4 regions of the Micromonospora sp. NPDC050397 genome follow, and region 1 is predicted to be linked to each of the others. Evidence: riboswitches for the same ligand, from Rfam matches in the RefSeq annotation. Region 1 holds a riboswitch; each other region holds the start of a gene.
What was found. A riboswitch is a leader RNA that binds a small molecule or an ion and turns the genes downstream of it on or off. The one in region 1 is predicted to bind cobalamin.
Positions count from the first base shown of each region.

Region 2: linked by a shared signal. The riboswitch ahead of ACI2K4_RS29145 (acyl-CoA thioesterase) and the one ahead of ACI2K4_RS25925 (ABC transporter substrate-binding protein) in region 1 are both predicted to bind cobalamin.
Region 3: linked by a shared signal. The riboswitch ahead of ACI2K4_RS29040 (ribonucleoside-diphosphate reductase subunit alpha) and the one ahead of ACI2K4_RS25925 (ABC transporter substrate-binding protein) in region 1 are both predicted to bind cobalamin.
Region 4: linked by a shared signal. The riboswitch ahead of ACI2K4_RS24225 (VWA domain-containing protein) and the one ahead of ACI2K4_RS25925 (ABC transporter substrate-binding protein) in region 1 are both predicted to bind cobalamin.

Region 1 is NZ_JBJDPS010000009.1:181,618-187,070, forward strand. Features, by position in the region: gene ACI2K4_RS25910 (acetamidase/formamidase family protein) at 1-83, shown strand, start outside; gene ACI2K4_RS25915 (SAM-dependent methyltransferase) at 141-947, opposite strand; gene ACI2K4_RS25920 (lipopolysaccharide biosynthesis protein) at 1,303-2,616, shown strand; cobalamin riboswitch at 2,759-2,937, shown strand; gene ACI2K4_RS25925 (ABC transporter substrate-binding protein) at 3,030-3,989, shown strand; gene ACI2K4_RS25930 (FecCD family ABC transporter permease) at 4,082-5,059, shown strand; gene ACI2K4_RS25935 (ABC transporter ATP-binding protein) at 5,059-5,453, shown strand, end outside.
Region 2 is NZ_JBJDPS010000013.1:28,921-34,373, reverse strand. Features, by position in the region: gene cobF (precorrin-6A synthase (deacetylating)) at 1-375, opposite strand, end outside; gene ACI2K4_RS29150 (LysE family translocator) at 725-1,366, opposite strand; gene ACI2K4_RS29145 (acyl-CoA thioesterase) at 1,363-1,881, opposite strand; cobalamin riboswitch at 2,023-2,240, opposite strand; gene ACI2K4_RS29140 (ABC transporter substrate-binding protein) at 2,304-3,209, shown strand; gene ACI2K4_RS29135 (hypothetical protein) at 3,222-3,563, opposite strand; gene ACI2K4_RS29130 (helical backbone metal receptor) at 3,605-4,339, opposite strand; gene metE (5-methyltetrahydropteroyltriglutamate--homocysteine S-methyltransferase) at 4,409-5,453, opposite strand, start outside.
Region 3 is NZ_JBJDPS010000013.1:3,083-8,535, forward strand. Features, by position in the region: gene ACI2K4_RS29025 (hypothetical protein) at 1-551, shown strand, start outside; gene ACI2K4_RS29030 (hypothetical protein) at 631-1,182, shown strand; gene ACI2K4_RS29035 (HoxN/HupN/NixA family nickel/cobalt transporter) at 1,133-2,152, shown strand; cobalamin riboswitch at 2,443-2,655, shown strand; partial or broken gene ACI2K4_RS29040 (ribonucleoside-diphosphate reductase subunit alpha) at 2,790-5,181, shown strand; gene ACI2K4_RS29045 (ribonucleotide-diphosphate reductase subunit beta) at 5,235-5,453, shown strand, end outside.
Region 4 is NZ_JBJDPS010000007.1:237,495-242,947, reverse strand. Features, by position in the region: gene ACI2K4_RS24235 (cobyrinate a,c-diamide synthase) at 1-785, opposite strand, end outside; gene cobO (cob(I)yrinic acid a,c-diamide adenosyltransferase) at 779-1,381, opposite strand; gene ACI2K4_RS24225 (VWA domain-containing protein) at 1,383-3,452, opposite strand; cobalamin riboswitch at 3,537-3,661, opposite strand; gene ACI2K4_RS24220 (DMT family transporter) at 3,852-4,820, shown strand; gene ACI2K4_RS24215 (SMP-30/gluconolactonase/LRE family protein) at 5,391-5,453, opposite strand, start outside.

The sequences.
Region 1 (5,453 bases):
ACTACCACAGCGCCGAGGTCGTCGACCGTACCCAGGTCGTGACCGGTCACATCCCGAAGAGCGTCTTCGTGGGCCGCCGCTGACCCTCCCCCGGCCGGTTGGGACAGCGGCGGCCGAACGGTCGCCGCTGTCCCAACCGCTCACGGCTTGCGCGCTATGCCACCGGCCATCAGGCGTTCGGCCACGGTCAGCTCGTGGTCGATCGGGGACTCCGGCCGCCATTCGGGTAGGGAGACCAGGCCGGGCTCGACCATCTCCAGGTCCCCGAAGAAGCCCTGGAGTTCGGGCAGGGTCCGGAACCGCCCGGTGCCCAGCACGCTGAGATATGTCTCCTCGAGTGCGGCGGCCTCGGGGAAGGAGGCGCAGAAGCTGGTCATGAACAGGTGACTGCCGGAGGGCACCGCGTCCATGTACGCCTTGGCCACGCCGCGCGGGTCCTCGCTGTCGTGCAGGTGGTGCAGAATGCCGACGAGGAGCACGCCGACCGGCTGGGAGAAGTCGATGAAACGGTGGACCTCGGGGTCGTCGAGTACGGCCTGCGGGTCCCGCAGGTCGGCCGTCACCACGGTGGTGTTCTCGTTCTCCACCAGCAGAGCCCGGCCGTGGGCCAGCACGATCGGGTCGTTGTCGACGTAGACGACCCGGGCCTCCGGCGCCGAGCGCTGTGCGACCTGGTGGGTGTTCTCCCGCGTCGGCAACCCCGAGCCGAGGTCCATGAACTGCCGGATTCCGGCCTCCTCGACCAGGTAGCGGACGCCTCGGCTGAGAATCTGCCGGTTGTAGGCGGCCACCTCGGGAAGCTGCGGAACAATCTTGAGCATCTCGCCCACAACCGCGCGGTCGATCGCGAAGTTGTCCTTGCCCCCGAGAACCACATCGTAGGCGCGCGCGATGCTGGGCTTCGAGGGGTCGATACCGGCAGATGCCGGTCGGTCCGGTGCCGCCATGAATCCTACTTTCGCAACGTCTCGGTCCTGGCCTGGTCCGGTGATCCTAGAGGAAGCCGGCCACACCCGCGGGTCGCTCACCAGCCACTGTGGACATGGCCCTGGTTGTCGAGACTCAGGCCGTACAACTCGGGGTAGAACCGCTCCGGCCGCCAACGGCCGGTTCGGCGACCAGGTCGAGGGTGCCGTAGACCACGAGGCGGTCCCGGGAGAGGAATGATCCTAGAGCCGGTGTCGAGCTCCGGGGGCGTGGCCGACCTCGTCCCGCGAACGGCGATGGCTCGACGGCCAACCGCCGTCCCGCACGGGTCGTGCCGAACGCACCCCGGGGCCGGCGTTGCGTAGAGTACGGGTCGTGCCAACCACGGCCGGCGTGCCGACCGGTGACACCGCCGACGTCCGCCCCACGAACCCGGGGACCGGAGTCCGTGGTCTCGCCAGGAACTCGGCGATCGCGGCCGGCGCCGTTGTCGCCAACGGGCTGCTGAGCGCGGCGATCCTGGCACTGTGCGCGTCGTTCGGGCAGACGGACGAGATCGCGGCGTACACGGTGATGACGTCAGCGCTGGCGTTTGTCATCATCGGCGCCAGCGGCGGGTCGGCCCTGCTGTACCTCAACGGCACCGAGGAACAGCGCACCCTCGTACGGAGCCAGTGGGCCCTGGTGGTGGTACCCGCCGTACTCGTCGGCGCGCTGGTCATCGGCGAGTTCTACGCCGGCCGGGGATACAGCGCCACCGCGCTGGTGGCGGCCGGTGTGGTGGCGCTCGGCAACGGTGTCGCACAGTTGCAGATCGCCGACTTCAACCGGCGGATGCGGTTCCTGGCCACCGCCGTGCTGATGTGCGGCAGCAAGGCCGCTTCGCTGGTGATGGTCCTGGTCGGGGTCCCGCTCACGATCGCGCTCGCCACCGCCGGGCTGGCCCAGCTCGTCGTCGGCGAACTCGTCCTCGGTCGGGACGGTTCGCTGCGGCGCGCGCGGTTCCGGGAGCTGTCACTGCGGCGCGCCTTCGCCGGATACCGGTCCAGCCGGCACCTGTTCGGCTTCGCCCTCGGCGAGCTGTACGTGGCACGGTACGCCACCCTCGTGCTGTCGCTGGTCGCGACGCCCACGGTGATGGGCAGCTTCGGGGCGCTCGTCACCGCGTACCAGGCGATCGGTGGTGTCGTACAGTCGGCGTTGCAGGTGCCGATGGTGGCGCGTACCCGCAACCGGTTGGGTCTCGAATCCGCGAGGCACCCGGCGCACTTCTCGGTGGCGATGGCACTGGTCTGCGCGGTCCCGATGGCGATCGCGGTCGCCGGGCTCGCGCCCTGGCTCACCGGTACGCTGCTGTCCCTGCCGCACCGGGAGGCCGCCACCTGGCTGGCCGTGTTCATGCTGGCGCTGCCGTTCCTGGCGGTCAGCCGGGCGCTGATGTTCAACTGGATCGGCGACGGCGACTTCGCCCGCGCGACGAGGGCCATGGCCGTGCTCGCGGTGATCCTGACCATCACGGTCACGTTCGGCGTACCACGGTTCGGGCCGCTCGGCGCCGCCACCGCCACCGCCGCGGCCGAGGTGGCCGCCCTCGCGGTCATCCTGCTGCTCGCGCGCCGGTCGGCCGGCTCGGGTCCGCTCGCCGGGACGTCGCCGGCCGACGGTCAGCGGCCCCGGCCGAACGGGTGACGGTCGAACAGACGTCGGTACGCGAGACGGACGCCCCCACCGGGTCACGGGCGGTCGCCAACCGCTTCCGGTACGGCCCGCGACGGGGCGCCGGGGACGACGGACATGGTGTTCGTCATATGGCACGCGTTGTCCGATGACGCTATGTTGTCGCTGCCGTGGTGCTCGGGAAGCCGGTGGGATACCGGCGCGGCCCTCGCCACTGTGATCGGGAAGTCTCCGGCCCTCGTCGTACGAGGTCACTGGGCACCAGCCTGGGAAGGCCGGCCGGAGACGCGTTTCCCGGCAGCCAGGAGACCGGCCACGGCACACGTACCGACCCGTCCACGAGGTGCTGGAAGGTGGTCCCTGTGCGCCTGCGCGCGATGCGGCCCCGTATGTCCTGGCGTGCTGTCACGCCACTGTCCGCCGTGATGATCTTCACATTGCTGGTCGCCGGCTGCGCCGGAACCGGGGACACCCCGTCCGGGGCGGCGTCGGCCGCACCGGTCACGCTCACCAACTGCGGCCTGCCCGTGCAGGTCACCCAGCCACCGTCGCGGGTGGTCACGCTGAACCAGGCCGCGACGGAGATCATGCTGGCACTGGGTCTACAGGACCGGATGATCGGCACCGCGTACCTCGACGACACCATCCTGCCGGAGTACGCCGACGCGTACCAGAAGATCCCGGTGCTGGCCAAGGAGTACCCGTCGAAGGAAAAGCTGATCGAGGCCGCCCCGGACTTCGTCTACGCCTCGTTCGCCAGCGCGTTCAGCGACGAGGGCGTCGGTGAACGGGACACCTACACCGGTCTGCGCGTCGGCACGTACCTCTCGCCGGCCGGCTGCCCGAAGGAGACCCGCCCGTCCCCGCTCACCGTCGACCACGTGTTCGGCGAGATCCGCGACGTAGCGGCGATCTTCGGAGTGCCGGAACGGGCGACCGCGCTGATCGACGCGCAGAAGTCCCGGATCACCTCGGCCGCCTCCGGCGTCCGGGACGCGAAGGACATCTCGGTGCTCTGGTGGGACGCCGGAACCGACGCGCCGAGCGTCGGCGCCTGCTGTGGGGCACCGCAGCTCATCATGTCGGCGGTCGGGGTGACCAACAAGTTCACCGACCTCACCGGTAGCTGGGGCGACACGAGCTGGGAGAAGGTCGTCGAACGCAACCCGGACGTCATCGTCCTCGTCGACGCCGAGTGGGACCGGGCCACCGCCAAACAGGAATTCCTCGCCGGCAACGCCGCCCTGCGGGACCTACCGGCCGTCAAGGACAAACGGTTCGTCGTCATCCCGTTCTCCGAAACCAGCGCCGGGGTCCGCAACGTCCTGGGCATCGAGCACCTGGCCCAGGGACTCACCGCACTGCCGGCCCGGGTGACGCGCTGACCACCACGACCACTCCACGCCCGGCGCCGACGGCGGCGCCGGGCCGGGCGCGCGTCCTGGGCGGCACCGCACTGGTCGTCGCGTTGACCGGCATGCTCGGGCTCTCGATCGGCGCCGCGGTCACCGTCGGACCGGCCGACCTCTCCCTCGGCACCGTGTGGGCGGTGATCGGCGACCACCTGGGCGTGTTCCGTTCCGACGTGCCGCTGCTGCGGGACCACATCGTCTGGCAGATCCGCCTACCCCGGGTGCTGCTCGCCGCCACCGTCGGCGCCGGACTCGCCGCCGTCGGGGCGGTGATGCAGACCCTGACCCGCAACGCGCTCGCCGACCCGTACCTGCTCGGCGTCTCCTCCGGAGCGTCCCTCGGTGCGGTCACCGTCACCGTCACCGGACTCGGGTCGGCGGTCTGGTCCCTGACCGGCGGCGCGTTCACCGGCGCGCTCGCGGCGTTCGCCCTGGTCATCGCCGCCGCGACCAGCCGGGGCGGCCGGCTCGCACCGACCCGGATGATCCTCGCCGGTGTCGCGGTCGGCCAACTCTGCGCCGCCGTCACCTCGTTCGTCATCATCTGGGCCGCCGACCCGCACGCCACCCAGCAGATCACCTTCTGGCTGTCCGGATCGCTCGGCCGGTCCGACTGGACCTCCCTCGGCTACGCCGTCTCCGCCCTCGCGGTCGTCCTGGCCGTGCTCCTCGGACACGCCCGTACGCTGAACGCGTTCGCCTTCGGCGACGACTCGGCCGCCACCCTCGGTGTCGACGTCACCCGCACCCGCTGGCTGCTGCTGACCACGGCGGCCCTGCTCACCGGAACCCTCGTCGCGGTCAGCGGCGCGATCGGCTTCGTCGGGCTGCTCCTGCCGCACGCCGCCCGGCTGCTCACCGGCCCCGACCACCGCCGACTCCTACCGGTCGCGGTTCTCGCCGGGGCGATCTTCCTGATCTGGGTCGACACCGCCGCCCGTACGGTGTTCGAACCACGCGAACTCCCGGTCGGTGTGCTCACCGCCATGCTCGGCGTACCCGCGTTCGTGCTGCTGCTGCGCCGACGGCTGGCGGGCAACTGATGCTCCAGGTCACCGACGTCAGCCACACCGTACAGACAGCGACGATCATCGACCGGGTCTCCTGCACGGTACCGACCGGCACCCTGGTCGGCCTGCTCGGGCCGAACGGCTCGGGAAAGACGACCCTGCTGCGGATCGTCGCCGGACTCACCACCCCGGACCACGGGCACCGCCTCCTCGGCGGCGAGGACCTGGCGACCCTGCCCCGCCGGACCGTCGCCCGGCGGATGGCCCTGCTCGCCCAGCACGCCGAGACCGACCTCGACCTCACCGTTCACGACGTGGTGCTACTCGGGCGTACGCCGCACCGCCGCTCCCGGTGGTCGGAGAGCACCGCCGACCACGACGCCGTCACCGACGCCCTGGCCCGGGTCGACCTCACCGACTTCGCCCA
Region 2 (5,453 bases), on a different contig from region 1:
TTTGCCGGAGACGAGGATCTCGTCGTCCGTGCCGAGGTAGGCGCCCCAGTAGATTTCGATGTTCTCGGCGCGCAGGTTCTTGCAGGCGAGGTCGGCGTCGAGCATGACGACGATGTCGTCGGTGTTGTTCGGCAGTCCCTCGGCGAGTCGGCGTCCGGTGGTGACGTGTACCGGACTGGCGACGCGGTTGAGGGTGATGCGGTGTCGTGCGGCGAGCGCCTGGACGCTGCTGATGCCGGGGATGACGTCGTAGTCGAGGGTGAGTGCGCCACGGGTGATGATGGTTCCGATGACTCTGATGGTGCCGTCGTAGAGGGAGGGGTCGCCCCAGACGAGGAATCCGCCGGTCTGATGCTCGTCGAGCTCGGCGGCGATGATTTATTCGAGGCTGTTCACCCGTTCCTGTCGCCAGTCGTGGACGGCGGTGGGGTATTCCGGCGCGGTTCGGTCGCGGGTCGGATCGGTGACCGTCACGGTGCGGTACCGCTTGTCGTGGATGAAACGTTCGCAGATTCGTCGCCGTGCTTCGGTGAGGTCGGTGGTGGTCGGACCCTTGTTCGAGGACGAAGAACACGTCGACGCTGTTGAGCGCGTTGATGGCCTGGATGGTGAGGAAGTCGGGGTCGCCGACTCCGACACCGATCACCAGTAGTTTGCGCATCAGGTCTCCTTGGGCCGATTCGAGGGGTGAGCTGGCGGTGGCGGATGTGGCTGGCGAGCGGTGTCAGGCGAGGGCGAGACGGATGCCGATCCCGACGAACACGATGGCACTGACGCGATGCAGCACGCGTGCCGTACGGCCGTCGGCGAGGCGTCCGGCGAACCGGCCGGCGGTGATCCCCAGGGCGAGGTCGACCGCGAGCTGGATGGTGACGAAGATGGCTCCGAGTATCAGTAGCTGGGCGGTGACATGACCCCGGCCGGTGTTTACGAACTGGGGCAGGAAGGCGATCGTGAACACGATCATCTTCGGGTTGAGCAGGTTCGTGAGCAGGCCACGTGTGGCGGCTCGGACGAGGTCGACGCCGCCGGTGGTTCCGCTGCCCCACGTTCCGGTCGGGGTGGTGGGGCGTCGTAGGGCGAGGAATCCCAGGATGATCAGGTACGCCGCGCCGGTGTATCGGATGGTCGCGTACAGCATGGGGGAGGCGGCGATGATCGCGGACAGGCCGAGGACGGCGATGGCCACGTGGACGGCTTCGCCGACGGCCACTCCGAGGGCCGCGGCGACGCTGGCCCGGATGCCGTAGCGGGTGGCGTTGGCCAGGACGTAGAGCATGTCCGGGCCGGGGGTGAGCATGAACAGGGTGATCGCGGCCAGGTAACCGGCGAGTGTGCCGACGGAGACGTACCAGGTGAGGCTCATCGGATGTCGGCCTGCGTGGCGAGGGCACGGCGTAGCGCGAGGCGGTGCTCGCGACGGATCTGTGCCTCCTGATAGCGGCGACGATCATCGTCGGTCTCCGGTAGCAGGGCGGGCACGGGTCGGGGTTGACCGGTGTCGTCGACGGCGACCATCACCAGGTGCGCGGTGGCGACGAGAGTCGGTGGTACGGCCCGGTCCCAACGGTCGGCGGTCACCGTGACGGCGACCTCCATGGAGGACCGGCCGGCCCAGGTGATGCGGGCGTCCACGTGAACGACATCGCCGACGCGTACGGCCTGGAGGAACGCGGTTTCGTCGATGGCTGCGGTGACCGCGGGGCCGTCGGAGTGGCGGGCGGCGACGACACCGGCGACCGCGTCGACCAGGTTCAGGATCCGGCCGCCGTGTACGGTGCCCATCAGGTTCGTGTGATGCTGGTCCATGATCTGCGACAGCGTCAGCTGCGAGGCCGACGGGGAGCGTCCGGTGATCGCAGGGCTGGATTCGGTGAGCATGCTGGTGTTCTCCGGGCGGTCGAGGCGTCCCGGAGGAGGGCAGACCGCACCGACCACCCCGAACGTCGCGAAGGCGCGACGCCAGGGCACGCTGGCGCACAGTCCGCCCGGCCCACCCGCGAGGCCGGCGGTGGCGCGCACGGTCGTGCGCGCGGCGCGGGCAGGTCTTCGGACTTGCGGGCGCGACCGGGGTTGACCCCGGTCTCCTACTGGCCGTCGCTTCCCAGACGCTCACGCGTCCAGTGCCTGTGACGGCGGTCGTTCCCGCTCACCGCTGCGGGGCAGTCCCGGACTCTCACCGGGTTCCCTCTTGCGACGCCCGGACGATGCCCGGGCGAACCAGCGCTGAGGCAGATGATAGCCGCCGCCGTCCCGCTTGGTGGAATGGACGTGAGCGGGTTGTGCCTGGTAGGCACGCAGGTGTGCGTATCGTCTCACTGCTACCGGCGGCCACGGACATCGTCGCCATGCTCGGCGCGACCGGCCACTTGCTCGGCCGTACGCACGAGTGCGACTGGCCACCGGGGGAACTCGCCGGCATTCCGGCGGTGACCGTCACCTCCCTGCCGGAGGAACTGACGAGCCGGGAGATCTCGGCGGCGATCAGCGGCGACGCCCACCGGGGGTCATCGGTGTACCAGCTCGACCTTGCCCTGTTGGAGCAGCTACGGCCGGACCTCATCCTGACCCAGGACCTATGCGACGTCTGCGCGGTCTCCTACGGCCGGGTCAACGACGCGGTCAGGATGATCGATCTGGATACCAGGGTCATGTCCCTGGAGGCCAGGACCATCGGCGGGATCCTCGATACGGTCGACGCCGTGGCCGCGCTCACCGGCACCGAGAGTAGAGCCGGTGAGATCCGGGTGGATGCTGAGCGCCGCCTGTCCGCGCTGCCCGGACCGGTTCCCGGCTCCCCGTCGGTGCTGTTCGTTGAGTGGCTCGATCCGCTGATGCCCGGCGGGCACTGGGTGCCCGAACAGGTCACCTACGCCGGTGGCCGTCCTTCGCTGCTCGGGCCGGGGGCACACAGCATCCCGCAGCCGTGGTCGGTGGTGTCGGACCTGGCTCCCGACGTGGTGGTGCTCGGACCCTGCGGGTTCACCCCCGAGCGCACCTTCGACGAGCTGTCGGTGGCGACCGCGCAGTCCGGCTGGGCCGAACTGCCGGCGGTCCGTGACGGGCAGGTGTGGGTGGTCGACGGGCCCGCCTACTTCAACCGCCCCGGCCCCAGGGTCATCGACGGGGCGGAGATCCTCGCCGCCATCCTGGCCGGGCGCCCCGACGATCGCGCGTGGCGGGCCGGTGAGGCTTTCGCAGCTCGGTGAACCGGGTCGTTGTCAGTCCGTGCCGGGTGACCCTGGCCGGAAGATCCTGGGACCCAGCGTCGCCGGAGCAGGAGCGGCGCCGGGCCCTCCGGTGTTGATCCAGGTGGTGACCGCGTCGACGGTCGCCTCGTCGAGGACGTCGCTGACCCAGACCGGCCTCGCTCCGCGTCGTCGGGCGCCCGGTGACGGTTGTACGACCACCACGTTCGAGCGTTCACACACCCCGAGGCAGTCGCTCACGCGTACCCGGTGATGGTCGCCGGCCGCGTTCCGCAACCGTTCCAGTTGGTTGTCGTGCTCGACTCCCGGATGCTTGCGGCTACTGCCGCAGCAGCAGTCGCGGCAGACCGTCACCGTGCACCCGGTGACTCGCGGCACCGGAGGGATCATGGCGGTCACTTTCGCCCCGCTGCGGTGACCGGTTCGGCGAGTTGGGCCGTCAGGATCTCCCGGGCCTCGGCCAGCGATGGTCCGTACCAGGTCAGATGACGACCGGAGATCAGGGCACAAGCCAGACCGGGGAAGGCCTCGGGCCCGTCACCGACGGCGAACGGGTACGGCTCGTCCGGCAGCACGATCAGATCGGGCTTGAGGGCACGCATCTCCTCCAGGCTCGGGCGGGGATACCTGTCGTCCGTCGTGTCGTACAGGTTGCACAGGCCGAGGCGGTGCAAAACATCGGAGGCGAAGGTGTCTCCACCGGCTACCACCCACGGGCGGCGCCACACCGGGACGATCGCACCGCGTGGTGACAACGCTGGCCGAGTGGCGGACCAGGCGGCGCGGGCGGCGCGCAGCCACCCGGGTTCCTCGGGCTGCCCGAGGTCGCGAAGCAGGCCGCCCAACTCGTCAAGCGCGCCGCTGACGGTGCGGGGATAGGTGAGGCGAACCCGTACGTCGGCGGCCTCCAGTGCGTCGGCGTCGGCGCGCCGGTTCTCCTCGATGTTCATGAGCACGATGTCCGGTCGAAGCGCCAGCACCGCGGGGACATCGGGGTACTTGGTCCCGCCGACCCGGGCCACGTCCAGGTCGGCCGGGTGGGTGCAGTAGGTGGTCGCGCCGACGAGTAGCCCGGGCAGGGTGACCGCGACGGCCTCGGTCAGCGACGGCACCAGCGACACCACTCGCATCATGAGTTCTCCTCCGTAATGGGCAGGGTGGTCGGGGACGGACGGTACCGTCCCCGACCTGTTTGACGGTTAGCCGGCGGAGACCCTCATCGCGGCGGCGGCGTTGACGACCCGGGCCAGGGACGCCTCGATTTCGGGGTAGCTGCGAGTCTTCAGCCCGCAGTCGGGGTTGACCCAGAGGCGGCCGGCGGGCATGACCGCGACCGCCTGCCACAGGGTGTTGGTGATCTCGCCGGGTTCGGGAACTCGGGACGAGTCGACGTCATAAACGCCGGGTCCGATGCCTCGTTGGTACCCGGCAGCGCGTAGCTTGTTGAGGAACTCCCTTGTCGAACTTGGTGCGTGGACGCTGATGACATCGACGTCGAGGGCGTCGATCACGGGAAGTAGCTCCCCGATTTCGGAGTGGCACAGGTGGGTGTGGATCTGGGTGGCATCGGCGACCCCGCTGGTCGCGAGGCGGAACGAGGCGACCGCCCAATCCAGGTACGCCTCCTGGTCCCGTCGGCGCGGTGGCAGCAGTTCGTGTAGGGCCGGTTCGTCGAGCTGGATGATCCGAATGCCGGCGGATTCCAGGTCGTGGGCTTCGTCGCGCAGTGCGAGGGCGACCTGGTTGGCGGTGTCGGCGAGTAGTTGATCGGTGCGGACGAACGACCGGGCCAGGATCGTCCCTGGGCCGGTGAGCATGCCCTTGACCGGGCGGTTGGTCAGCGACTGGGCGAAGGTGGACCAGGAGACGGTCATCGGTCCGCTTCGGGTGACGTCGCCGTAGAGGATCGGTGGGCGCACGCATCGGGCGCCGTACGACTGGACCCAGCCGTGGGTGGTGGTGGCGAACCCGTTGAGCTGTGTGGCGAAGTACTGCACCATGTCGTCGCGTTCCGGCTCGCCGTGTACCAGTACGTGGAGTCCGAGACGTTCCTGTAGCGCGATGGTGTGTGCGATCTCGGCGCGTATGCGTTCGGCGTAGCCGGCGTTGTCGAGCCGCCCGGCCCGGTGCTCGGCCCGTGCCTTACGCAACTCGTCGGTCTGCGGGAACGACCCGATGGTGGTGGTGGGTAGCGCGGGCAGTGCGAGGCGGGCCTGCTGCGCGACCGCCCGCTGCGCGTACGGG
Region 3 (5,453 bases), on a different contig from region 1:
TGACAGTACGCCGCGCCGGCCGCAGCCACGTACTACCGGCCGGTGCCACCCTGACTCTGACCGAGCTGCGCGCGCTAACCCGCGGCGACCTACGCGCGCCGACGGCGACCAGCCGGGTCCCGGTCCAACCCTCGCGGGCAGCGCAACCACTACCCCTGCCAGACGTGACACTGGACTGCGAGCGGCGCTTCGAGGTAGCCCGACTGGCCGGGGCAGCCGACGACATGGTGGCGGTGATTCTCGACCTCGAGGAGACGATCCGCGTCTGGGCGGCGGACACCGACGAGGACGAAGGCACGACCCAGGCTCGCGCCGTGCTGCGAAGCCTCATCGTCCGGCTCGGCCACGCCGCCGCCGTGGGCCTCCGAGACCCACACGAACTGCTTCGCCCCCTGGTGGAACCGCTCCTTCGCGTACGCGACCAGCTCCGCGCGGAGCAGGCGTACCAGGCTGCGGACGGCATCCGTGCTGCTCTGACAGCCGCCGGACTGGTCGTCAACGACACCGAGGCCGGCACGGGATGGGAGGTGGCCGCATCCGCTGAGGGCTGAACGGTCCCGCTCGGTTCTCGGCGGAGTGAATCTCCGGGACCCACCGAGATCGGAACGACCCTCTTCCTAAGCTGATCAGGTGCCATCGTCACCGCGCATCGCCGCCGCACCGACGACGACCGTTGTTGTCGAGGTGCTCCTGATCAGTGCCGACCTGGATGGCCTGCGGTTTCGCGTCATCTCCGCACCCCTGCGGGGTGAACATCCCGATGCCGTGGCGCGGTCGCTGGCCGAGCTGCCGTCGGGGCATCCCGACGGGCTCCTGCACTCCACCTCGTGGCGCTTCGCCGACCGTCACCTCATCGTCACCTACGTCGCTCTACCCGACCCCCGGCCGGGTGCCGCGACGACGCCGGTCGCACCCGCACCGGTGCTCGGCTCCGACGATCCCCTCGCCCCCTCCCCCACCGAGATCCGCCCCCTGGACGTCGCGGTGCACGCCTGCCGTCACCTCGCCTTCCTTCGCCAGACCGATGCCACCGTCGCGACCGCCGCCGCTGCGGCACCCCGAATCTGGCGGCACGTCGCCGAGTTCACCCCGGTTGTGGCGGAAATGCTTGCCCCGAACACAATCCCGTCGGGTGTCCGCTCCGGTGGACCATCGGGCGTCGGGGCAGTGGCCACACGCTGACCAGCGGGTATCCACCGATGAATCGCGCCTGGGCGTCACCGCCTACACCCTCGGCGTGCGGCACGCCTTCGACGCCGACCACATCGCCGAGATCGACAACACCACTCGCAAGCTGATGACCGACGGCCAGCAACCCGTCTCGGTCGGATTCTGGTTCTCCCTCGGTCACTCCGACGTCGTGTTCGGGCTCTGCTTCCTGCTCGGGATCGGCGTACGGGCGCTCGCCGGACAGGTACAGGACGACTCCTCGGCACTACAGACCGCGACCGGGGTGATCGGCACCACCGTCTCCGGCGTCTTCCTCTACCTCATCGGCATCCTCAACCTGGTGGTGCTCGTCGGTGTGATCAGGGTCTTTCGCCGGATGCGGCACGGCGCCTACGACGAGGCGGCCCTGGAACAGCAGCCCAACAACCGGGGCCTGATGAACCGGATCCTGGCCGGAGCGACCCGCGCGGTCACCCGCCCCTGGCAGATGTACCCGATCGGGCTGCTCTTCGGACTCGGCTTCGACACCGCCACCGAGGTCTCCCTCCTCGTCCTCGCCGGCGGCGCCGCCGCCTTCAGCCTGCCCTGGTACGCGGTGCCGACCCTGCCGATTCTCTTCGCCGCCGGAATGAGCCTGCTCAGCACCATCGACGGCTACCTCATGATCCACGCCTACGGCTGGGCGTTCGCCAAACCCGTCCGCAAGGTCTACTACAACATCACCCTGACCGGGCTTTCCGTCGCGGTGGCGCTCATGATCGGCATCATCGAACTCATCTCGATCCTGACCGACAAGCTCGACATCCAACATGGTCCGCTCGCGGCGATCGGCAACCTCAATCTCAACCTCGTCGGGTACGTCATCGTCGGACTCTTCGCGCTGACCTGGGTCGCCGCCCTCACCATCTGGCGCGTGGCCCGCATCGAGGGCAAACGGAACGCCGATCTCGACGGATCTGCACCCGTCGCTGACCCAGGGTGAACCTTCGAGGCGAAACGAGACCGTACAGCGGTAGCGCGGCACCGGTAGCCGAGGTTCCCGTGGGCGGCCCGTCACGAGCTCAGCCAGGACCACCGTCGTCTGATCGGGCACGGCTTCGACTTCAGCGGCGCGCTCGTTCGAGACATGCCGGCCGCCCCGTGTTCGGCCAACGCTCTGCACCGTACGCCGTCGGGACCGGGAGGCATCACCCGGGGCACCATGTGGTGACGGTGCGCCGCGACACGCCCGACACGACATCTGGTGTTGCCGATTCAGCCTGGCGCCCATATATGGTGTCTCTCGCAGCTGGTTCGACCGCCGCTCCGCGCGGTGGCCGAGGCAAGAGGGAACCCGGTGTGAGTCCGGGACTGCCCCGCAGCGGTGAGTGGGAACGACCGCCGTCACACAGCACTGGACCCGTACTGGGTCTGGGAAGCGATGGCCAGTAGGTACGAGTACGACGCCCGCGAGTCCGAAGACCTGCCAGCGCGCCGCACGCGACGCGTGTGGCGGTCGAAGGTCGCGTGGGACGGCCGACGCCATCAGCCGGTCCGTCGTGGCAGGCACGCCGTCAGGCGAACAGTGGCGTTCCCCCTGCGCGTCCGTCGACCTCGTGGACAGGCATGAGGAGGGGGACATGACGCCAACACGGGAGCAGGGTCTGCTCGAACAGGCGGTACCGGAACAGCGCCGGCACGTGATGCAGGTCCGTAAGCGCAACGGCGACACCGAGCCAGTCGACGTGAACAAGATTGTCCGCGCGGTGGAGCGCTGGGTCGGAGACCTGGACGAGGTGGATCCGCTGCGGGTGGCGACGAAGACGATCAGCGGCCTGTACGACGGGGCGACCACCGCTGAGCTGGACAAGCTGTCGATCCAGACCGCCGCGGAGTTGATTGGCGAGGAGCCGCAGTACTCGAAGCTCGCGGCGCGGTTGCTGGCCGCGTACGTGGACAAGGAGGTTCGTGGGCAGGGCGTGGCCAGCTTCAGTCAGTCGATTCGCCACGCGCACCAGCTCGGGTTGATCGGGGACGACACGGCCGAGTTCGTCGCGCGTAATGCCCGCAAGCTGGACGATGCCGTGGACCCGGAAGGGGGATCTGCGGTTCGAGTACTTCGGGCTGCGTACGGTCGCGGACCGGTACCTGCTGCGGCATCCGGAGTCCCGCCTGGTGGTGGAGACGCCGCAGTACTGGCTGTTGCGCGTGGCCTGCGGCCTGTCGCAGACACCGGGTGAGGCGATCGGTTTCTACCGGCTGATGTCGAGCCTGGCCTATCTGCCGAGTTCACCGACGTTGTTCAACTCCGGCACCCGGCACACGCAGATGTCGTCGTGTTTCCTGGTCGACTCCCCACGTGACGAGCTCGATTCGATCTACGAGCGCTACCACCAGGTTGCGAAGCTGTCGAAGTTTTCCGGCGGTATCGGCATCTCGTGGTCGCGGGTACGTGGTCGCGGTGCGTTGATCCGGGGTACGAACGGCCGGTCGAACGGCATCGTGCCGTTCCTCAAGACGCTCGACGCCGGGGTGGCGGCGGTGAACCAGGGCGGTCGACGCAAGGGCGCGGCCTGCGTCTACCTGGAGCCGTGGCACCCGGACATCGAGGAGTTCCTGGAACTGCGGGACAACACCGGCGAGGAGTCCCGGCGTACGCACAACCTCAACGTGGCCAACTGGGTGCCGGACGAGTTCATGCGGCGAGTCGAGGCCGACGGCGACTGGTCGCTGATCGACCCGTCCGACGCCCCCGAGTTGCCCGACCTTTTCGGCGAGGCCTTCGACGAGGCGTACCGGGCGGCCGAGAAGAAGGCCGTCAAGACGGTCAAGGCCCGGGACCTGTACGGGCGGATGATGCGGACCCTGGCGCAGACCGGCAACGGGTGGATGACGTTCAAGGACGCCTCGAACCGACTGTCGAACCAGACCGGCGCTCCGGGCAACACCATCCACCTGTCGAACCTGTGCACCGAGATCCTGGAGGTGAACAGCGACACCGAGACCGCCGTGTGCAACCTGGGCTCGATCAACCTCGGCGAGCACATAACCATCGATGGCGTCGACTGGGAGAAGCTGCGGTCCACGGTACGGACGGCGGTGGTGTTCCTCGACCGGGTGATCGACATCAACTTTTACCCGGCCGAGCAGGCGGCGGCGTCCAATCCGCGCTGGCGGCCGGTCGGCCTCGGCCTGATGGGTCTACAGGACGCGTTCTTCACGCTGCGCCTGCCGTTCGACTCGGCCGAGGCAAAGGAGCTGTCCACCCGGGTGCAGGAGGAGGTCTTCCTGACCGCACTCGAAACCTCTGCCGGGCTCGCCGAGCGGTTCGGCCCGCACCCCTCGTACGCCGAAACCCGTGCCGCCCGCGGCGAGCTGCACCCCGACCTGTGGGGTGCGGAGCCCGCCCAGGTCGAACGGTGGGCCGCGCTGCGCGCGGTGATCGCCACCCACGGTCTGCGGAACTCGCTGCTGGTCGCGATCGCACCGACCGCGACGATCGCCTCGATCGCCGGCTGCTACGAGTGCATCGAACCGCAGGTGTCGAACCTGTTCAAGCGCGAGACGATGTCCGGCGAGTTCCTCCAGATCAACACCTATCTGGTCCGGGAGCTGAAGGCACGGGGGCTGTGGACGGCGCCGATCCGCGACCAGATCAAGCGGGCGGAGGGGTCCGTGCAGGGCATCGCTGAGCTGCCCGCCGACGTACGGGAGCTGTTCCGCACCGCGTGGGAGCTGCCGCAGCGTGCGCTGATCGACCTGGCCGCGGCCCGGGCCCCGTTCATCGACCAGTCACAGTCGCTGAACCTGTTCATCGGCGCACCGACCATCGGCAAGCTTTCCTCCATGTACCTGCACGCCTGGAAGTCCGGGCTGAAAACCACCTACTACCTGCGCTCGCGTCCCGCGACCCGCATCCAGCAGGCCACCGTCGCCGTCACCTCGGCGGTCAAGCCGATCGTCGCGGTGGCCGACGACGAGGCGCTGGCCTGTTCCCTGGAAAACCCCGAAAGCTGCGAGGCCTGCCAGTGACCGCCATTCCCGAACTCCGCACCAGCGACAACACCAGCACCGTTGAGCGGCACATGCTGCTCGATCCCGGCATGGACCTAACCCTGCGGCCGATGCGCTACCCGCAGTTCTTCGACCGGTTCCGGGACGCCATCAAGAACACCTGGACCGTCGAGGAGGTCGACCTCGGCTCCGACCTCGCCGACCTGACCAAGCTCTCCCCCGCCGAGCAGCACCTGGTGTCCCGGCTGGTAGCGCTTTTCGCCACCGGCGACACCATTGTCGCGAACAAT
Region 4 (5,453 bases), on a different contig from region 1:
CCACCGGCGACCGCGACCACCGGACGCGGCCCTGCCACCTCTACGGCCGGCGGCTCCCACGGCCGCACGGCCAGCGGCGGCGCGCTGCGGGCCAGCGCGAGTACGTCGTCCAGGTCGACGCTCTCCGTGATCAGAGCGGCCAGCGCGGCGACCGACTCGATCGCCTCGGCGCGCCGCTCCACCGCCGGCACCAGGCCGAGGTGGCGGGAGGGGGCGGCGATCACCGCGTGCCGGCGCAGCACCCCGAGCACCGGCGTGCCGACCTCGGCGCAGGCGTCCCGGAGCAACCGCTCGTGCCGGTCCGAGCCGACCCGGTTCAGCAGCACCCCGGCGATCCGGACCGCGCCGGTGGCGGCCGACCCGAACGAGCGGAAGCCGTGCACCAGGGCGGCGACCGAGCGGGCCTGCGCGGAGGCGTCGACCACCAGCAGCACCGGCGCGTCGAGCAGCGCCGCCACGTGCGCGGTGGAGCCGAAGTCACCGGCGCCGACACGCCCGTCGTACAGGCCCATCACGCCCTCGACGACGGCCAGGTCGGCACCGGTCGCGCCGTGCGCGAAGAGCGGCCCGACCAGCTCCTCGCCGACCATCACCGGGTCGAGGTTGCGTCCCGGTCGGCCGGCGGCGAGCGTGTGGTAACCCGGGTCGATGTAGTCCGGCCCGACCTTGAAGCCGGCCACCCGGACGCCCCGGTCGGCGAACGCGGCGAGCAGGCCGGTCGCGACCGTGGTCTTGCCGTGGCCGGAGGCGGGTGCGGCGATGACCAGTCGGGGTACGTTCACCACTCGATGCCCTGCTGGCCCTTGCGGCCGGCGTCCATCGGGTGCTTCACCTTGGTCATCTCGGTGACCAGGTCGGCGAGGTCGACCAGGTCGGGGTGGGCGTCCCGGCCGGTGATCACGACGTGCTGGTTGCCGGGCCGATCACGCAACGTGGCGACCACGTCGGCGATGTCGATCCAGCCCCACTTGATCGGGTAGGTGAACTCGTCCAGCACGTAGAACCGGTACGCCTCGGCGGCCAGGTCCCGCTTGATCTGGGCCCAGCCCTCGGCGGCCTCGACCGCGTGGTCGCGCTCGGTGCCCGGACGCTGGATCCAGGACCAGCCCTCGCCCATCTTGTGCCAGACCACGCTGCCGCCCTTGCCGCTCTCGCCGAGCGCGCGCAGCGCGGTCTCCTCGCCGACCTTCCACTTCGGACTCTTCACGAACTGGAACACCGCGATCGGCCAGCCGGCGCTCCAGGCGCGCAGCGCCATCCCGAACGCGGCGGTCGACTTGCCCTTACCCTGGCCGGTGTGTACGGCCAGGACCGGTTGCCGGCGCCGCTCGCGGGTGGTGAGACCGTCGTCGGGTACCTGTTCCGGCTTGCCCTGGGGCATGTCAGGCCGCCTTTCGGAGAGTGTGCAGCGCGTCCAGCGGGACGCAGTCGGCATCCAGCGCGGTGGCCAGCCGTCGGGCCAGGCCGAGCCGGATCGGCCCGGACTCGCAGTCGACCACCACCGAGGCGACCTCGGCCAGCGCCGGGACCACGGTCAACGGGTCCGGGCCGCTGGTCGCCCGCCCGTCGGTGACCACGACCAGCAGCGGGCGGCGGCGTGGGTCGCGGCGACGCTCGCTGTCCAGGGTCCGGGCGGCCTGGCGCAGCCCGGCGGCGAGCGGGGTCCGGCCGCCGGTGCGCAGCTCGGCGAGGCGGAGCACGCCGACCTCGTGGCTGGCGGTCGGCTCCAGCACCGTACTCGCCCCGGTGCCCCGGAACGTGATCATTCCGATCTTGTCCCGCCGCTGGTAGGCGTCACGGAGCAGGGAGAGGACGGCGGTCTTCACCACCCGCATCCGGCGGCGGGCCGCCATCGAGCCGGAGGCGTCCACCACGAACAGCACCAGGTTCGCCTCGCGGCCGACGTGCACCGCCTCGCGCAGGTCCCCGGCCGCGACCGAGCGGGCACCCCGACGGGCCGCGGCGAGCAGGGTGGCGGGCAGGTGCACGCTGGTCAGCCGCCCGGTCGGCAGCCGGGCGCCGACCACCCGGCCACGCCGGGCGTACGCCGGGGAGCGGCGCCCGGCGTGCGCCCCGGCGCCTCGTCCGCGTACGGCCAGCGCCCTGGTCCGGTACGGGCTGGTCGCCGCGACCGCCGGCTGGTTGCCGGCGCCGGCCTGCTCGGGTTGCTGCTCCGGCGATGCCTGCTGGTCCGGGCCGGTCGACTTCGGTCCGGACCCGGGTGGCGGTGCGGTGTCCGGCGTGTCGGAGCGGTCCGGGACCTGCTCCGGTCCGGCCGGTGGACGGCCGCCGCCGGGACCGTTCGGAGGTCCGTTCGGAGGGCCGTCCGGAGGGCCGTCCGTCGGGTCGGACGGGTTGTCGCCGGGTGGGTTGTCGCCGGGACCGCCGTCGGAGCCGTCGTCCGGTCCGGCCGGCGGCTCGGGCTCCGGGTCCGCGTCGCCGCCGTGCTGCCGGAGCAGTTCCTCCAGCTTCTCCTGGTCGGTGCCGGGCGGGTCCAGCGGGTCCCGGCGCCGACGGTGTGGCAGGGCCAGCCTCGCGGCGGCGGCCACGTCGTCGGCGGTGACCCTGTCCCGGTCGTGCCAGGCGGCGAGTGCCACGGCGGTCCGGGCCACCACGATGTCCGCGCGGAGCCCGTCGACCCCGTACGCGAGACAGATCGTGGCGATCCGGTCCAACTCGGCGTCGGGCAGCCGGACCGAGGGCAACCGCAGTCGGGCGACGGCGATCCGCCCGGCGAGTACGGCGTCCTCCTCCACCCAGCGCGCCACGAACCCCACCGGATCGGTCTCGTACGCGAGCCGACGGCGTACCACCTCGGCCCGCGAGCCCGCGTCGCGCGGGGCGGCCACCGCCACCACCAGCCCGAACCGGTCCACGAGTTGCGGGCGGGGCTCCCCCTCCTCCGGGTTCATCGTGCCGACCAGCAGGAAGCGGGCGGCGTGCTTGACCGACACCCCGTCCCGCTCGACGTGTGCGCGTCCCATCGCGGCGGCGTCGAGCAGCAGGTCGACCAGGTGGTCCGGGAGCAGGTTGACCTCGTCGACGTAGAGCACCCCGCGATGGGCGGCGGCGAGCAGGCCCGGCTCGAACGCCTTCACCCCGTCGGCGAGCGCGCGTTGCAGGTCCAGGGTGCCGACCACCCGGTCCTCGGTGGCGCCGACCGGCAACTCGACCAGGGTGGCGCGGCGGCGTACGGCGGCGGCGCCGGGCTCGTGCGGGCCGTCCGGGCACGCCGCGTCAGGATTGACCGGGTCGCAGGCGAACCGGCAGCCACGTACCACGTCGACGTCGGGAAGCAGCCCGGCGAGGGCCCGTACGATGGTCGACTTCGCGGTGCCCTTCTCGCCGCGTACCAGCACCCCGCCGATCGCCGGGGAGACCGCGTTGAGCAGCAGGGCCAGTCGCAGGTCGGGCAGGCCGACAACGGCGGAGAACGGGTACGGCGGGGTCATCGCCCACTCAGGCGCGCAGAAGCCATGCTCATGTCCCTTCCGCGGGTGTCCACGCCCGCGTTGGCTGGGTGGTGCGAGCGGTCGGAGTCTCCTGACTCCCGGATCGACGCTTCCCCCCGACCTTCCGGCCGTTCGGCCGTGGCCCGTACGTGAGAGGTCACTCCCCGGTCACAGTGGCGGGACCGTCCCGGACTCGCACCGGGTTCCTCCGCGCACCGCTCGTGCTGGCCATGCTGTCCCACCGACCGGCCCCCCGTCAACGTGACCACCACGACGGCACCACCTCACGCCACCCCCACCCCGCCCCTCACGCCCCGCCCCTCACGCCGCGCCCCGCCCCTCACCCGATCGATCATGAAGTTGTCGCACGGATGGCGGACGAACCCCTGCGATAACTTCATGGTCAACAATTTTGGGCGGGGGTGCGTGGTGGGGCGCGGGAGTTGGGGGCGGTTGCTGCTGCTGGCACTGATCTGGGGCTCCGGATTTCTCTGGATCAAGCTGGCGCTGCGGGGGTTCACCCCGGTCCAGATCACCATCGTCCGGCTCCTGCTCGGAGCGGCGGTGCTGGCACCCATCGCACTGGCGCGAAGAATGCCCGTTCCGTCCGGGAGCCGAACCTGGTTCCACCTCGTGGTGGCGGCCCTGCTCGCCAACGTCGTGCCGTACACCCTGTTCGGGATCGGGCAGCAGACGATCGACTCGAACATCGCCGGCGTACTGAACGCCACCACGCCACTGTGGACGGTGGTGATCGCGCTGCTCGCCGGCGGCGAGCAGCGGGTGACCCTGGGACGGGCGAGCGGTCTCGCGGCCGGCTTCGCCGGGACGGTGCTGATCTTCACACCGTGGGAGTCGGCGACCGACGTGGCGAGCTGGGCGGGTCTCGCCTGCCTCGCCGCTTCCGCGAGTTACGGCGCCGGATACGTCTACATGGGTCGCTACCTCACCGGCCGGAACATCCCGCCGATTATGCTGTCCGCCTGCCAACTGGCGGCCGGCGCCGCCGTACTCGCGCTCGCCCTGCCCTTCGGCGGGCTGACCGCGCCGAACTGGAGCGCGGTGCCGGTCGGCAGTCTCCTCGTCCTCGGCACGGTCGGCACCGGACTGGCGTACGTGCTGAACTACCGACTCATCGGCGATCTCGGGTCGACCGCCGCCTCCACCACCACGTACCTCCTGCCGGTGGTCGCGGTGGTGCTCGGCGCGCTCGTCCTGGCCGAGCCGGTCACCCTACCGATGCTCGCCGGCATGGCCCTGGTCCTGACCGGGATCACCCTCGCCCAACGACGGGCCCCCGCTGCCGTCGCACCGCCGAGGACACCGCTTGCCACACCTCGGGAGAACCCCCGCGGCCTGCCGGAGTGACGTTCCGGGCAGGGCTTTCGCAGCCCACCTGGGATCGGATCTCGGGGCCAGGGGCCGTGACCTGTCCGGCAAGAGAAAGGTTCCAATCAGCATTGCCGGTATTCGACAGATCGCTCTCCGAAAGGTCCAGGGAACAGCAACCGGTCATGTTTTCACCATGCGGGAAACCGGGTCAGGGGTGAATACGGCATTCATCCACACTCACTCCGTGGAGATGCTTTCCAACCCCGACGCACGATCCGTACCGTAGCGAGTGGGCAATTAACGAAACGGACGGCACCCGCGCCAACGGATGCCGTCCTACTGACTCCAATTCGGCCCTCACGAAGCCCAACTGAAGGAGTTCCTATGACCGTACCAAACGGCGCTCCCGCTAGCCAGGACCAGCGGGGAGTCGATCCGCCACGAGCCGTCTCGTACATCGAGGCCGTCGGACGCCTTCTCTTGGCAGTCGCCTCCTTCGTCGCGGCAGTCACTCCTGTCGTCCTTGAACTGATCTGAACCCGCGAATCCTGCCGGCCTGAACCCGACAAACCTGCTGGCATGCCGCTCACGGACGTTGGCGCGGAATCAGTGCTCGATTTTCGCGCCAACTTCATGAGCAACAGATTGTGCCGGGATACCGGTGATCTC